Regions from separate parts of the Bacillus sp. MBGLi79 genome, predicted to be linked through region 1. Evidence: riboswitches for the same ligand, from Rfam matches in the RefSeq annotation. Region 1 holds a riboswitch; the other holds the start of a gene.
What was found. Region 1 has a riboswitch for S-adenosylmethionine ahead of metK (methionine adenosyltransferase). Riboswitches for the same ligand answer to the same signal wherever they lie in the genome.
Positions count from the first base shown of each region.

Region 1 (7,988 bases):
TGCGAAGAAGATACTTCGTCGTGCCGTTTTTCGTTTTCAGCTCATCAGGAATTTTTGAAGCGACGTCAAATACGACTTTATCTAAGAACGGCACACGCAGTTCCAAAGAATTTGCCATCGTCATTTTATCCGCTTTTAACAAAATGTCGCCGCGCATCCAAGTGTGGATATCGACATACTGCATTTTGTTGATATCGCTGTACGAGCTGCTTTCTGTAAAGTAAGTCTTCGTCACATCGCGATATGAAAGGTTCGGATTATAATGCTTCAACAGCTGCTTTTTGACAGACTCTTCAAAGATTTTCGCGTTACCGATATAACGATCTTGAAGCGGAGTACAGCCGCGCTCAAGAAGGCTCTTTCCTCTCATCCCTTCAGGCATAACGGCAGCAACGTGCAGAAGCATTTTTTTCAGGCCGGACGGAATGCGTTCAAATGGTTTGAGCGAAAGCGGTTCACGGTAAATGTTATATCCGCCGAAGAGCTCATCCGCTCCTTCACCTGATAAAGCAACCGTTACATGTTTTTTCGCTTCTTTTGCAACAAAGTACAACGGAATCGCTGCCGGATCAGCAAGCGGGTCATCAAAATGCCATACGATCTTCGGAAGCTCATTCATGTATTCCTCAGGCGAAATGACTTTGCTGATATTTTCAATGCCCAGCGCCGCTGCAGTTTCTTTCGCTACATCGACTTCACTGAAGCCCTGCTGTTCAAAGCCGACTGAGAATGTTTTTAAGCTTGGATGAAATTCCTTCGCAACAGACACAATAAAGGAAGAATCAATTCCGCCAGACAGGAATGAACCGACAGGAACGTCACTTCTCATATGAACGTTTACAGAGTCATAGATCGCGTCTCTGACTTCTTTTACAAGCTTGTCTTCTTCAGTCTGAACCGGCTTGAAGTTCGCTTTGAAATACGTCTTGAATGTGATATCGCCGTCCGGGCGGATTGTGAACTGTGAACCCGGCTCTACTTTTTTCACATGGGCATCAAGCGTGTTTGGTTCAGGAACAAATTGGAAAGACATGTACTGCTGCAATGCCTCTTTGTCTATTTCAATATCATTCTGAGCAACCATTAAACTTTTTCTCTCTGAGGCAAAATAAACCTGATCATTGATCGTTGTGTAGTACAACGGTTTAATGCCGAATGGATCTCTTGCTCCATAAAGCACATGATCGTTTTTATTCCAAATCAGAAAGGCAAACATACCGCGCAATTTGGACGCCGCTTCTTCTTTATAATGACGGTAAGTCGCAAGAAGAACCTCTGTGTCCGAATCCGTGTTGAATGTGTACCCCTTTGCTTCAAGCTCTTCTCTCAGTTCAATATAGTTATAGATTTCCCCGTTAAAGATAATCCAATATGTTTCATCTTCATATGATAAAGGCTGTCCGCCATTTTCTACATCAATAATGCTGAGACGTCTGAATCCGAATCCGACGTGCTCATCATGGAAATATCCATCACTGTCAGGACCGCGGTGAACGATCATTTGGTTCATTTGTTTGATTAGTTCTTCTTGATCAGCGGTTTGAGCTAACGGATGCTTGTTAAAAACCCCGACAAATCCACACATAGTATTGCCTCCATAATTAAAATTGTCATCATTGAACCCCTATTTATAGACGCTGTGAATAGTATTTGGTTTCACAGTTATGTAAAAAAATAAACATGAATACAACGATAAAAAAGGAAAGCCGCTTAACCAGTAAGCGGCTATAAAATTATTCTCCTAACGCTTCTTTACGCAGCTGCTCCGCTTTGTCTGTACGCTCCCATGGAAGGTCAACATCGTGACGTCCAAAGTGGCCGTACGCAGCAGTTTGTTTGTAGATCGGACGGCGTAAATCAAGCATTTTGATAATGCCGGCAGGTCGTAAATCAAAGTTATTGCGGACAACTTCAATCAGTTTTTCCTCAGAAGCTTTTCCGGAACCGAACGTGTTGATTGAGATTGACACAGGCTGTGCAACACCAATCGCGTAAGCAAGCTGTACTTCGCAAGAATCAGCAAGCTCAGCCGCAACGATGTTTTTCGCAACGTATCTTGCTGCATAAGCCGCAGAACGGTCTACCTTCGTCGCATCCTTTCCTGAGAACGCGCCTCCGCCGTGGCGTGCATAGCCGCCGTACGTATCAACGATGATTTTGCGTCCTGTAAGTCCCGCATCCCCTTGAGGGCCTCCGATTACGAAACGTCCTGTTGGGTTGATGAAATATTTTGTTTCTTCATCAATCAGCTCTTTAGGAACAACCGGATTGATGACATGTTCTTTAATGTTACGCTGAATTTGCTCAAGTGTAATTTCAGGGTGATGCTGAGTTGAAATAACAATCGCGTCAATGCGGACAGGCTTGTTATTTTCATCGTACTCAACCGTTACCTGTGTTTTGCCGTCAGGGCGAAGGTACGGAAGAATATCTTCTTTACGGACTTCACTTAGGCGGCGGGCTAATTTATGAGCAAGTGAAATTGGAAGAGGCATAAGCTCTTTCGTTTCGTTGCACGCATAACCGAACATTAAACCTTGGTCACCAGCACCGATCGCTTCAATTTCTTCTTCGCTCATTGTGCCTTCACGGGCTTCAAGCGCTTGGTCTACACCCATTGCGATATCAGCAGACTGCTCATCAATTGATGTTAAAACCGCACAAGTTTCCGCATCAAATCCGTATTTCGCACGTGTGTATCCGATTTCTTTAATGGTTTGGCGCACTGTTTTTGGAATGTCAACATACGTAGATGTTGTGATCTCTCCGCTGACAAGAACCAAACCAGTTGTCACAGATGTTTCACAAGCAACACGCGCGTTAGGGTCTTTCTTTAAAATTTCATCTAAAATGCTGTCAGAAATCTGGTCACAGATTTTATCTGGATGCCCCTCCGTAACAGATTCTGATGTAAATAAACGACGATTTTTACTCATGATTTGCTTCCTCCTGCACAAGGTCTCCCGATAGACCTTGCATATATGATACGGAACTCGCTCCCTCTTATACAATGTAACGTTATATTAGAGAATGTTAATTGGCATATTTATGAAATAAAAAAACCTTTTCCATCGAGGAAAGGGTTTGGTCTTTGTGCCTTTCACTCTTATCGCTCAAGGAATCATACAACCTTGCAACAGGTTAGCACCTTGGTTGTCTCACTCAGTTCAACATAATAAATAACAGAGAAACCGGTTGCTGGGCTTCATAGGGCCTGTCCCTCCGCCAGCTCGGGATAAGAGTATCCGCTCAATGAAATATCTTATCGTAAAAGGGTTTGCAATGTCAATATGATTCAGAAGAAATAGGCACCTATATTGAGGGAAAACAATGGAAATGCACACACAAAAAATGATAAATAGTATAGACTATTTGAAAATATATGTTATACTAATTCACAATTAGCAAAACACAAAAAACGATAAAGGAAGGTTTCATATGAACTCAGTTGATTTGACCGCTGATTTACAAGCCTTATTAACAAGTCCAAATGTGCGTCATAATTTATCAGCAGCACAGCTAACAGAAAAAGTACTCTCCCGAAACGAAGGCATTTTAACATCCACGGGTGCTGTTCGCGCGACAACAGGCGCTTACACAGGACGTTCACCTAAAGATAAATTCATCGTGGAGGAAGAAAGCACGAAAAATAAGATCGATTGGGGCCCGGTGAATCAGCCGATTTCAGAAGAAGCGTTTGATCGACTTTATACGAAAGTTGTCAGCTACCTGAAACAGCGAGATGAGCTGTTTGTTTTCGAAGGATTTGCGGGAGCAGACGAGAAATACAGGCTGCCGATCACTGTCGTAAATGAGTTCGCATGGCACAATTTATTTGCGCGGCAGCTGTTCATCCGTCCGGAAGGCAATGATAAGAAAACAGTTGAGCAGCCGTTCACCATTCTTTCTGCTCCGCATTTCAAAGCGGACCCAAAAACAGACGGCACTCATTCCGAAACGTTTATTATTGTCTCTTTCGAAAAACGGACGATTTTAATCGGGGGAACAGAGTATGCCGGAGAAATGAAGAAGTCCATTTTCTCCATTATGAATTTCCTGCTGCCTGAAAGAGATATTTTATCCATGCACTGCTCCGCCAATGTCGGTGAAAAAGGTGATGTCGCCCTTTTCTTCGGACTGTCAGGAACAGGAAAGACCACTCTTTCAGCCGATGCTGACCGCAAGCTGATCGGTGACGATGAACATGGCTGGTCTGATACAGGCGTCTTTAATATCGAAGGCGGATGCTACGCTAAGTGCATTCACTTAAGCGAGGAGAAGGAACCTCAGATCTTTAACGCAATCCGTTTCGGATCAGTTCTCGAGAATGTCGTTGTTGATGAAGACACACGTGAAGCCAATTATGATGATTCCTTCTATACTGAAAACACGCGGGCAGCTTACCCGATCCATATGATTGATAACATCGTGACTCCAAGCATGGCAGGCCATCCGTCTGCAATTGTATTTTTGACGGCTGATGCCTTCGGAGTCCTGCCGCCGATCAGCAAACTGACGAAGGAACAGGCGATGTATCATTTCTTGAGCGGTTACACGAGCAAGCTTGCCGGAACTGAACGAGGTGTGACGTCACCTGAAACGACGTTCTCCACTTGCTTCGGCTCACCGTTCCTGCCGCTTCCTGCTCACGTCTATGCTGAAATGCTCGGCAAAAAGATCGATGAACACGGCGCAGACGTTTTCTTGGTCAATACCGGCTGGACCGGGGGCGGCTATGGCACTGGCGAACGAATGAAGCTTTCTTACACAAGAGCAATGGTCAAAGCAGCGATTGAAGGTAAATTAGAGGATGCAGAAATCATAACTGACGATATTTTTGGCCTGCACATCCCGGCTCATGTTCCTGGCGTTCCTGATCACATCCTTCAGCCTGAAAACACGTGGGCCAACAAGGAAGAATACAGAGAAAAGGCATTCTACCTTGCAAATGAATTCAAAGAGAATTTTAAAAAGTTCGCACATACAGATGCCATTGCACAGGCAGGCGGCCCTCTCGTTTAAAAAGCAAAAGCCAAGAGCAATTAGCTCTTGGCTTGTTTTAATTGACAGAATGCAAAGAAGTCAGCTTGTACGTAATGAGCGTCCGGCCGTCTTCCCATTGAAGCTTCTGCACTTCAGCTGTGCCCGACTTTTCGCCAAGCTTTGTTTTGCGCACATCCATCGGAATCTCCATCGGATATACACGGTATCCGTCCTTCTCTAACGTGAATATATTTTCATCTATGCGAACTTCTTTTCCTTTTGTCACAATCAGTGTATTAAATTCAACAGGCATTCCCAAAGTGAGATCCCCTTTCGTTCTCTTTTTTCTTTATCATACCATATTTCATTGTCAGCGGTTTTTCATCCATTGTGTAAGCTGCCGAACGATACGCCGGTTTTCTTTTGGCGGGAAATAATGTGTGAATGTACTGTAATACCACGTCTCAACCGGCTTATGCAATTGTTTTAGCCTCTCTTCAAATAAATAGGAATGCTGAATCGAAACATTTTGGTCTTTTTCTCCATGGATTAACAGCACGGGAGCCTGAATTTTGTTTACTTGATCAAACGGTGTTCGCCACTGATATTCCTCAGGCACCTTTTTCGGTGTTCCGCCGATGACTCTTTTCATCATTCGCCGCAAATCCTGCCGCTCCTCGTATGTAAGGATCATATCACTGACGCCTCCCCAGGAAACAAATGAAGCCGCATGCCTTCCCATTTCGATTGCCGTGAGCATTCCCATAATCCCGCCGCGGGAAAACCCGAAGATATGAATTCTGTCCTTCTTGACATTTGGGTGCTGCTGAAGAAGGTGAAAAGCAGAAAATGCATCCTCCCTGTCTTCTCCGGCAAAATCCTCATTGCCTTCTCCTCCTTGATTTCCTCTGTAAAAAGGAGCAAACACCACAAACCCTTGGGATGCAAACTGGATAATCCGGCCCGGCCGAACCATGCCCACGCTTTTAATCCCGCCGCGCAAATATAAAAATCCGTCATATTGTCCCGGTTCCGCCGGCTCAGCCAGAAGCCCCTTTACCCGTAATCCATTTGACAGATAGCAGACCGTATACAAACGCACATGCTGGCTTGGCGACGGAAATCTTCTTTTCTCTACAATCAAAACAGCCGCCTCCTTTTTTCTATATGCTTTCCTTACTCCAAAATTACATCCGGTGAAACTGATTAGGCATTCACACATTTTTATACCCATCATACGATATGTAAAGCAAAAAAGGATATTAACTTGATGCTAAATAAGGAGGTTGTCTATGTGAACAAATCGTTAAGGCTGGGCTTCGCCTGTGTCGGCAGTATCTTTCTGATGATCGCCCTGGCAGCTTGCAAGCAAGAAGAAACGCTGACCAAAGTTAAAGTGGCTGAAGTGACCCATTCTATTTTTTACGCACCTTTATATGTTGCCGAGTCTAAAGGATTTTTCAAGGAAGAAGGGCTTGATGTCGATGTGAATACGACCTGGGGCGGAGACAAAACGATGACATCACTTCTTTCAAACGGCTCCGACATCGCGCTTGTCGGGTCAGAAACATCTATTTATGTCGAGGCGCAAGGGGCTAAGGACCCCGTTATTAACTTCGCCCAGCTGACTCAGACAGACGGGACGTTCCTTGTCGCGAGAGAAGATGTTGAACACTTCAACTGGGATCAGCTGAACGGAAAAACGTTTCTCGGCCAGCGAAAAGGCGGCATGCCTCAAATGGTCGGCGAGTATGTGCTGAACAAACATAAGATTGACCCGCATAAGGATATAGACCTCGTCCAGAACATAGATTTCGCCAATATTGCCAATGCGTTTGCTTCTGGAACCGGTGAGTATGTACAGCTCTTTGAACCGCAGGCTTCTCTCTTTGAGAAAAAAGGCATCGGCCATATCGTGGCTTCATTCGGAGAAGAATCAGGCGAGGTTCCTTACACGACCTTTATGGCGAAACAAAGCTACCTGAAGAAAAATGAAGACACAGCCGTCAAGTTTACAAAAGCCATTTACAAGGCGCAGCAGTGGGTTGAAAATCATTCTGCGAAGGACATCACAGATGCCATTAAAGATGAATTTGATGATACCGACCCAGACGTCATCGAAACATCCATTGAACGCTATAAAAAGCAGCATTCATATTCGCCAGATCCTCTGCTTAACGAAAAAGAATGGGAGCTGCTCCAAGACATTATGGATCAAGCGGGAGAACTGCCGAAGCACATTCCATACAATCAGCTTGTAAATAAAGAAATTGCTGAAAAAGTCACCTCGGAGAAATAGGAGGCGCCATCTATGTCTTTCTTACATGTCGACCATGTAACCCATACTTACTTTTCTATCAAAGAAAAAACAACGGCTGTGCGGGATATTCATTTCGATGCCGAAAAAGGTGATTTCATCTCATTTCTCGGCCCAAGCGGCTGCGGAAAAACAACACTGCTTTCCATTATTGCCGGTTTGATTGAGCCATCGGAAGGCAGAGTTCTGATTGAAGGCCGTGAGCCGAATCAAAAAGAACATAACATTGGCTATATGCTTCAGCAGGATTACTTATTTCCCTGGAAATCTATCGAGGAAAATGTGCTTCTCGGTTTAAAAATCGCCGACACGCTGACAGAAGAAAGCAAGGCCGCTGCACTCGGCCTATTGCCTGAGTTCGGCCTCATAGATGTGGAGAAAAAATATCCGAAAGAGCTGTCAGGCGGGATGCGCCAGCGGGCCGCGCTTGCAAGAACTCTTGCGCCAGATCCAAGTCTGCTTTTGCTGGATGAGCCATTTTCCGCGCTTGATTTTCAGACAAAGCTGTCATTGGAAAACCTGGTATTCCGCACATTAAAGGAATATCAAAAAACAGCAGTGCTTGTCACTCATGATATAGGGGAAGCGATAGCGATGAGCGATACGATCTTTTTATTTTCGAATCAGCCGGGCACCATCCATCAGATTTTTACCATTCCTAAGGAATTGGCCTCGATGATGCCTTTTG
Region 1 is NZ_CP026521.1:3,377,760-3,385,747, forward strand. Features, by position in the region: gene asnB (asparagine synthase (glutamine-hydrolyzing)) at 1-1,585, opposite strand, end outside; gene metK (methionine adenosyltransferase) at 1,734-2,936, opposite strand; SAM riboswitch class I at 3,104-3,242, opposite strand; gene pckA (phosphoenolpyruvate carboxykinase (ATP)) at 3,439-5,022, shown strand; gene C1T29_RS17175 (DUF2584 domain-containing protein) at 5,060-5,302, opposite strand; gene C1T29_RS17180 (alpha/beta hydrolase family protein) at 5,354-6,127, opposite strand; gene C1T29_RS17185 (ABC transporter substrate-binding protein) at 6,278-7,282, shown strand; gene C1T29_RS17190 (ABC transporter ATP-binding protein) at 7,295-7,988, shown strand, end outside.

Region 2 (7,988 bases), 1.8 Mb from region 1:
GCCGCCCAAGTCAAATACTCATCCCAATCGCGGGTTTTCAATGGAAGGCCTTCACGCAGCGCTGGTTCATCGACCTGAATGATTTGAATGCCTGCGTCTTCCAGCGCTTTAACTTCTTTACGAAGGGCAAGCCCGATTTGGAAGGCGATTTCTTTTCTCGAAATGTCGTTTCGAGGGAAAGACCAGTTTAAGATTGTAACAGGTCCCGTCAGCATCCCTTTCACATGCTTGGAAGTCAATGACTGTGCATAGACTGTGTCTTTCACTGTCATCGGTTCAATAAATTCAACATCTCCGTAAATGACTGGCGGGCGTACACAGCGTGATCCGTATGATTGAACCCAAGCGTATTTAGTGAAGGCGAAACCGGCCAGCTTTTCACCGAAGTATTCGACCATGTCTGTCCGTTCAAATTCGCCGTGAACAAGGACATCAAGCTCTAATTCTTCTTGAATATCAATCCATCTTTTTGTTTCCGCATTGATAAAGTTTTGATACTGTTCATCGGACCACTCAGCTTTCCGCCATTTTTGGCGCGCGCTCCGCACTTCAGCAGACTGCGGGAAGCTGCCGATCGTTGTCGTCGGCAAAAGCGGAAGGCCGAGAGATTCATTTTGCAGGGCTAAACGTTCTTCAAACGGAATAGGACGCTTGAAGTCTTTATCAGTTAATTGCTCAAGCTCTTTCTTTTGTTCAGAATTGGCGCCTGTTGCAAACTGTTTAAGCGCCTGGATATCAGCCTTAGCCTGCTGAATCTCTTCGCTGATCGCCGCTTTTCCTGATACTAATCCCTCTTTCAAAGCTGTCAGCTCGGCCAGCTTTTCTTTTGCGTAGGATAATCCGTTCAATAGATCTGTTTCCAAGTGCTCATCGGGGTGTTTCGCTACTGGAACATGCAGCAGGCTGCTTGAAGGCTGAATCCACAGTTCATCAACTTTTGCAACGCTGAGAATATCAAGAACGGCATCGAGACGCTCTTCAAGATCTGCTTTCCAAATATTGCGTCCGTCGATAACGCCGGCTGCCAGCACTTTGTCTGTCGGAAAGCCATGTGTTTTAAGCTGTTCCAGGTTTCTGCCTTTATCGTGAACGAAATCAAGGCCGATTCCCTGAACCGGGTAAGAGATCAGCTCTTCATAAGCATCAACAGAATCAAAATACGTCTGCAAAAGCACATTCAAGGATGAAAGCTCACTTGTAATGCTTTCAAATAATTCTTTTGCGCCGCGGACATCTTCGCTAGAAGCGGTAACGAGCGCCGGCTCATCAATTTGAACCCATTTTACGCCTTCTTCTTCAAGCTCCTTCAAAAGCTGTACATATAATGGCACAAGGCGTTTTTGGATCGCTTTTGCTTCAGACGGTTCATAGCCTTTAGCAAGCGTAACAAATGTATAAGGGCCGACAATCACAGGCTTTGTTTCAACACCGTATGCCTCTTTGATGCGGCGATAATCTTCGAGCTGTTTATTTCTTGTCAGACGGAACTCAATGCTCTCGTCATATTCCGGAACGATGTAATGGTAATTTGTATTAAACCATTTTGTCATTTCACTGGATACAGCGTCTTTGATTCCGCGGGCGATAGCGAAGTATGTATCGGTAGCGTCAGTCAAATGTCTGAACCGTTTCGGAATCCAGTTGAAGCTGACGGCTGTGTCGAGTACATGATCATACTGTGTGAAATCAGAAACAGGCACAACATCAATCTGCTGGTCAATTTGTGTTTTTACTGCGGATAAAAATAGTTCGTCAATTTGCTTCAAAAAAGTATCTTTATCAGTACTGCCTTTCCAATACGCTTCAAGTGCTTTTTTCCATTCTCGGTTTAGTCCGATTCTGGGAAATCCTAAATTCGATGTTTTGATGGTTGTCATTGTTTCTCCTCCTTTATATGTAAAACACTCTCGTTAACCCGCGGATACAGGCTGCTAAGAGGTTTTCTCACAACAAAAAGCCTCTTTCCCATGAGAGAAAGAGGCTTTTCTACGTAAAACACTGCCTCTCTCATCTCTCAGATTCAATCTGATGGAATTAGCACCGTGCCTTATGAGACATCAGTCTCGGCGCGAAAAGCAGTGCGCCCCATTTCACAATGGTATTACGGTCGGTTGCTGTTGGGGTCAAAAGGCCAATCCCTCGCCCAACTCTCGATAAGAGAAAATGTTATTAATTTTTCGAAAAGTTGAATCATTTGTTGGTAATCTTAACAGTAATTCAAATTCATTGTCAACATAGAATTTGAAATTTTATTTACATGATTTGGGGCTTATTATATAAGAAAAATAATTTTATAGGGTCAACAAATGTGATTGCTCTGCTTTTTCTGCGAGCTCATCAGGAGCTGTTAAATACAGGAATCCATTGCCTGCCAGCGTTTTTGCAATATCAAGAGGAAGTGTCCTGCGGATTAGCTGTGCGAAAACTTCAGATTCTGAAAGCTTTCTTTGAAATGATTCTTCTTCATAGCTTTTGATTAAAGCAAGCGCACCGCTGACATGAGGGGCAGCCATTGAAGTGCCGGTAAGCTTACCGTACTTCTTGTTGGGAAGGGTGGATAAGATGTTTTCTCCTGGTGCCACAAGGTCAATCTCTTTATTGGCGTTAGAAAATTCTGATAATTCTCGCGCTACAGAAACAGATCCAACTGCAATCACTTCATTATAAGCCGCAGGGTAGGAAAGCTCTTCTGTGCGTTCGTCGCCGTCACCCTCATTTCCCGCTGCACACACGACAAGCACTCCGTTTTTGACCGCGTTTTTCACGGCTTCTTCCAGCTCCGGCACATCACTTGGTCCGCCAAGGGACATTGAGATGATATCGACTTTCTGTTCCACCGCGTAGTTAATGCCGTTGATGATCCATTCGTATTGTCCGCTGCCGTTCTCGCCGCCAAGAACCTTCACAATCAATAGGCTTGCCTCAGGCGCGACTCCGGCAATGCCTCCGTTTGAATCATTAGCTGCAATCGTTCCGGCGACGTGTGTGCCGTGTCCGTTGTAGTCGGAAATCGCATCTTCCTTGCCGCCGTCATCATCCGTGAAGTTCTTTCCGCCAATGATTTGGCTTTTTAAATCTGGATGGCTCGTGTCGCATCCCGTGTCCAATACAGCAATTTTTACATTCTTGCCTTTTACCCCTTTCGCCCACATTTCTGGCGCCTTAATCACTTTAATGCCCTCAGGAAGCTCGTTTACATCCATGATCTGCTCATTCGTCACATACGGGATCAAGCGGATTTCACCATTCATAAAAAAGCCCTCCTTTTTTATGCTTTCAAGTGGATTCAAGGGTGTTGCCTCATATTATATGAAAAAAGCAACCGATCGGACAGAGCCATTTGAAGCATTTTGAAAAAATAGGATACACACCAAAGAATTAGTAATTTTCAAAATATTGGATGGCTTCAGCGTGTATGACTGGGATTTAGCTGGCAGTCAAGTTATAATAATGTTGGGGAAAGGAGCAGTGTGATGAAACTGAATGAAAAATTATATGCGTTTTTTTCAGAACATGTGGAGCAAATGGCCGAGGAATGGATAGAAACGATGGAGGAAAGTGATCCGAATTCGCTTTACGCCCTACATAATGCAACAGTAACGGAAGAATTGAAAGAGCAGGACAGAGAATTTTACCGGCATCTGAATTACATGTATGTTTTACCGGAAAAACAATTTCTCGAAGAATTTCAAGAATGGGTCATTGAGCTGACGAACGATCAAAAGCATCTCGACACACCGGTTCAGTATGTCATTCGGGAGTTTATGAGAAACCGGAGATTATATACGAAGTATTTTGAGAAGTTCGCAGAAGAAAATGAGTCAGCATTTGAACCGGGAGAGAAGCAAAAATGGGCTGATTTGATTGTAAAAGTATTTGATTTCACCATTTATACATTCGTTGATCACGCTGAAATGAATGCTAAGCAGCAATTAAACGCCCAGAGAGAAATGATATTGGAATTAAGCTCACCTATCATTACCCTGAGCAAATCAACAGCTCTGCTGCCGCTTGTCGGTGACATCGATACCGAACGGGCTAAGTTTATTCTGGAAAACACGCTTCAGGCTTGTGCAAAAAGACGCGTGGAGCATCTGTTAATCGATCTGTCAGGTGTTGTGGTAGTGGATACGATGGTTGCGCACCAGATTTTTAAATTGATTGAGGCGCTTAATCTGATCGGTGTCCGGTCAACCCTGTCAGGAATCAGGCCTGAGATTGCGCAAACCGCTGTACAGCTGGGAATTGATTTTTCGAATATCACCATTAAAACCAATCTTGCCCAAGCATTAAACTATCATCAATAAAAAAATCCGCTATCTCAGATAGCGGATTTTTTTATGATGCGAAACATAAAGATACGAGAAAAGATCCCGCGAATAATAAGAGAACGAGGCAAAAGAACACCCAGTCGCGCCGGTTCACGGACAGCATCCTGTAATATGTCCGGTTTCTGCTTCCTGTAAAACCTTTCGATTCCATCGCAAGCGCTGTCCGTTCTGCTTTTCTGATAGCGCTTGCCAATAGCGGTATGGTATATCGTTTTAACCCGCTGATTTTATTTATGAAGCCGCTCTCCGCCGCACCTCCTCTGATTTTATGAGCCTGCTGGATCAGCTGGACCTCATCCTTTAACAGCGGAAGAAAGCGAAAGCCTGCAATGACACCGTACGCGAGCTTTGGTGAGAGCTTGCACTGCTGGACAAGGCTCTGCATAAATAAAATCGGATCGGTCGTAAAAACAAACATCATCGATAAGGCGGAAAAGCACAAAATACGAAAGCCCAATGAGATGCCGACAGACATATTATCGCTGTTAATGGAGATAGGGCCTGCTTGAAACAAAAAATTATCCGGTGTTGTCGGCACCTTGCCGAAAACGGCGGCTGTCCATACGCATCCGAATGCTAAAATCAAAAACGGAATCGTAAACAACAACCATTTTTTCAATGGGATTCCGGCCGCCAATAGAACACCCGCAACGATGATGATATAAAAACACGCCGGAGTGTAAGGGTTGTAAATAAACGACAGCATGACGACACAACAAAAAACCGCCGCCGCTTTTACGGTTGGATTAATGAGATGTAACGGCTGTTTCATCGCGCACCTCCTCTTGATATGCCATCCATTCATATAGAAGGGGAAGGGTGAGCTTTGCTTTTTGGGCAAGCCCTGTTTCTTGAGAAAACAACTGCACTGGAGATCCATCAAAGGCCAAGCCTGTATTGTGAAGCACAAGCACGCTGTCAGCATACGAAGAGACTAGCTCCATATCGTGTGTAACCATGAGGACAGCGGTTCCCTCTGCCTTAATGCGCTGAATCATTTCCATACATTCAGCCGCCGTGCGGGCGTCCTGGCCAAAGGTTGGTTCGTCTAATAATAAAACCTTTACGTCATGCATGAGCATGGTAGCAACGCTCAGTCGCCGTTTTTGCCCTTGGCTGACCGCAAACGGATGATGATCAGCCAAATGGGCAAGATCGAAACGATTCAGCAGGTGTTGCGCTTTTTTCTCAGTTTCAGCATTTACCTTCTGGCCGAACAGCAGCTCATCATACACCGTATCGGTGACGAATTGGTGTTCAGGGTTTTGAAAAACAAATCCCATTCGTTTACGCAATTCTTTTTCTTTATATTGCTGCAGCTGCTGATCATAGAGAAGGATTTTGCCGCTTTGCGGTTTCATAAGACGGGCCAGAACAGATAAGAGCGTCGATTTTCCAGTGCCGTTCGGGCCGACAAGCGCCGTCAAAGAGCCTTCGCGCAATGAAAAGCTGATGTCTTCGAAAATCGTTTGTTGTCCTCTCGCGAACGAAAGGCTGCGGACTTCGAGCACACTCTTTCCAGAAGGAGTTGGCTTCTTTTCAGCACGCCCGGCAGGAAAGGGCTCTTTGAACAGCGTTTCTTTTGATAAAGTAAACGGCATACTCAGCTTTTCCTGCAGATGGCAGACCTTTGGAATTGCGATGCCCAATTTCTTTAGTGTCTCCGCTTCGTGCTGAAATAGATCTTTCGTCAGGCCATCCAGCGCTTTTTGGCCGGATTTATCGAGCACGATCGTCCTCTCAATCCAAGGCGCCCATTCATCAAGCTGATGCTCAATGACGAGGAGGCTGAAACCTTTTTCCCGCTGAAGATCTTTCATCAGATGAACGAATTCCCGCGCTGAGAAAGGGTCTAAAAGAGAAGTCGGCTCATCTAAAATAATAAGCTCAGGCTCCATCGCCAAAATACAGGCGAGAGCCACTTTCTGCTTTTGTCCTCCTGAAAGGATGGATATCGTTTTTTCTTTTAAATGGGTAATACGTAATTTTTCTAATACGGCATTGATTTTCTCTGTCATTTCTTCTTTTGGAATCTGCAGATTTTCCAGCCCGAAAGCGATTTCGTCCTCCACCGTCAGCATGCAGAACTGCTGATCAGGATCCTGAAAAACGACCCCGGCATGCTGAGCAATCGTTTCGGTGGTTTCAGCGTTTGTGACCGGCTTTTGAAATAGAAAGACATGTCCGGACTGAATGCCGTCGCAAGCTTGCGGATATAGACCGTTTAAACATAGGGCGAGCGAGCTTTTACCGCACCCGCTGGGGCCTAGCAATAAAACACATTCTCCTTTTTGAAGCTCAAACGAAATATTTTGAAAAACCGGTTTTTCGTCTTCTTCATAAGAGAAGCTGAGCTGGTCAACTGTCAGAAGCTCGTCAAAGGCTTGCATGTTCTGACGCCCGCTTCCGTTTCTTTTTCAGTTCCTTTCCGAGTGCCATTCCGTTTAACACACCTGTATAAGCGAGAGAGTCGCTGACGGCTTTTCCGAGAAGCCCCGCCAAGAGCGCGCCGGAAATGAGACGGATTACAAGCATAATGAGCAGATAACCTGATGAATAGGCTGCATAGCCAGAAACAAAGAGATCGTAGATAAAGCTGGCTACTGAAGATCCCATCCCGGCCAGCATAAGGACAGGGAGAGAGTATGCTTTCCAGCGTGTTGCAAGGAATACAGCTTCAGCCCCGAGTCCTTGAACAATGCCGATGACGATGACCATCGGGCCAGACGGATTTCCCAGCAGGCACTCAACGAGAGCGGCAATGATTTCAGAAACGAGCGCCGCACCCGGTTTTCGAATGATGTATGCGGCGATGACCGAAACGATAAACCAAATGCCGTAAATCGGTTCATAGGCAATTGGCCCAAACATACCTGCAAGCACGTTTCCGAAATGTGTAAATAATAAATAAACAACGGCAAATACGATACTGATAACGGACATGATGACAATTTCTTTTACTTTCCAGCTTTTCATGTTATCCCTGCTTTCTGTTTTTTCTTGATGGGCTGTTAGCCGAAAGATTCACAGTCATGGTGATGTGGTTTGTTTGCTGCTCTGCCATGCGGAAAACGGCTTCCAATGTTCTGAATACGTCATGGGCATCCCCGTCAAGCTCGCTCGCGTAATGGACACCCTGTACAAAAGTACCTTGGGCTTTTGCGATGTCGACAGCCTTCATAATCAATCCCATATAATCCGGCTCATTCATTGGATAAAGCGCAAATTGGCACGGCGCTTCCGCGTTCAAGCCTCGGACAGCATCTTCATTGACACGCTTATTGTCTTTGGAAAGATATGTATCTCCCTGAGTGTCGCCCGGGCACCCAATGGAAAACGTGCCACTCATGACGATGTGTGTCTCGCTGTTTGCTGCATAAAGGTAAATGGCTTTTGCGGCATCGAATACATGATCAATCGATCCGCGTAACACCGTGCTGATATGGTCGGTTTTCGTCCAAACCTTGGACGTATCTGTTTTTTTCAGCGCAGACTTGATCACACTGATAAAATCATCCGTCATCGGATATAAAGAGAAGCGAAAACCGGCGATTCTGCTTGTACCGCACATATGCTCCATTTCTAAAAGCCTCCTGTTTTTTGGATAAAATAAAAAACTGCATATCCTAAGGGAATATGCAGTCATAGATCGATTAA
Region 2 is NZ_CP026521.1:1,591,419-1,599,406, forward strand. Features, by position in the region: gene metE (5-methyltetrahydropteroyltriglutamate--homocysteine S-methyltransferase) at 1-1,877, opposite strand, end outside; SAM riboswitch class I at 2,005-2,160, opposite strand; gene isp (serine protease Isp) at 2,292-3,251, opposite strand; gene rsbRB (RsbT co-antagonist RsbRB) at 3,474-4,307, shown strand; gene thiX (HMP/thiamine ABC transporter permease ThiX) at 4,339-5,103, opposite strand; gene C1T29_RS08110 (ABC transporter ATP-binding protein) at 5,078-6,721, opposite strand; gene C1T29_RS08115 (ECF transporter S component) at 6,708-7,307, opposite strand; gene thiU (HMP/thiamine ABC transporter substrate-binding protein ThiU) at 7,309-7,911, opposite strand.
Region 2: linked by a shared signal. The riboswitch ahead of metE (5-methyltetrahydropteroyltriglutamate--homocysteine S-methyltransferase) and the one ahead of metK (methionine adenosyltransferase) in region 1 are both predicted to bind S-adenosylmethionine.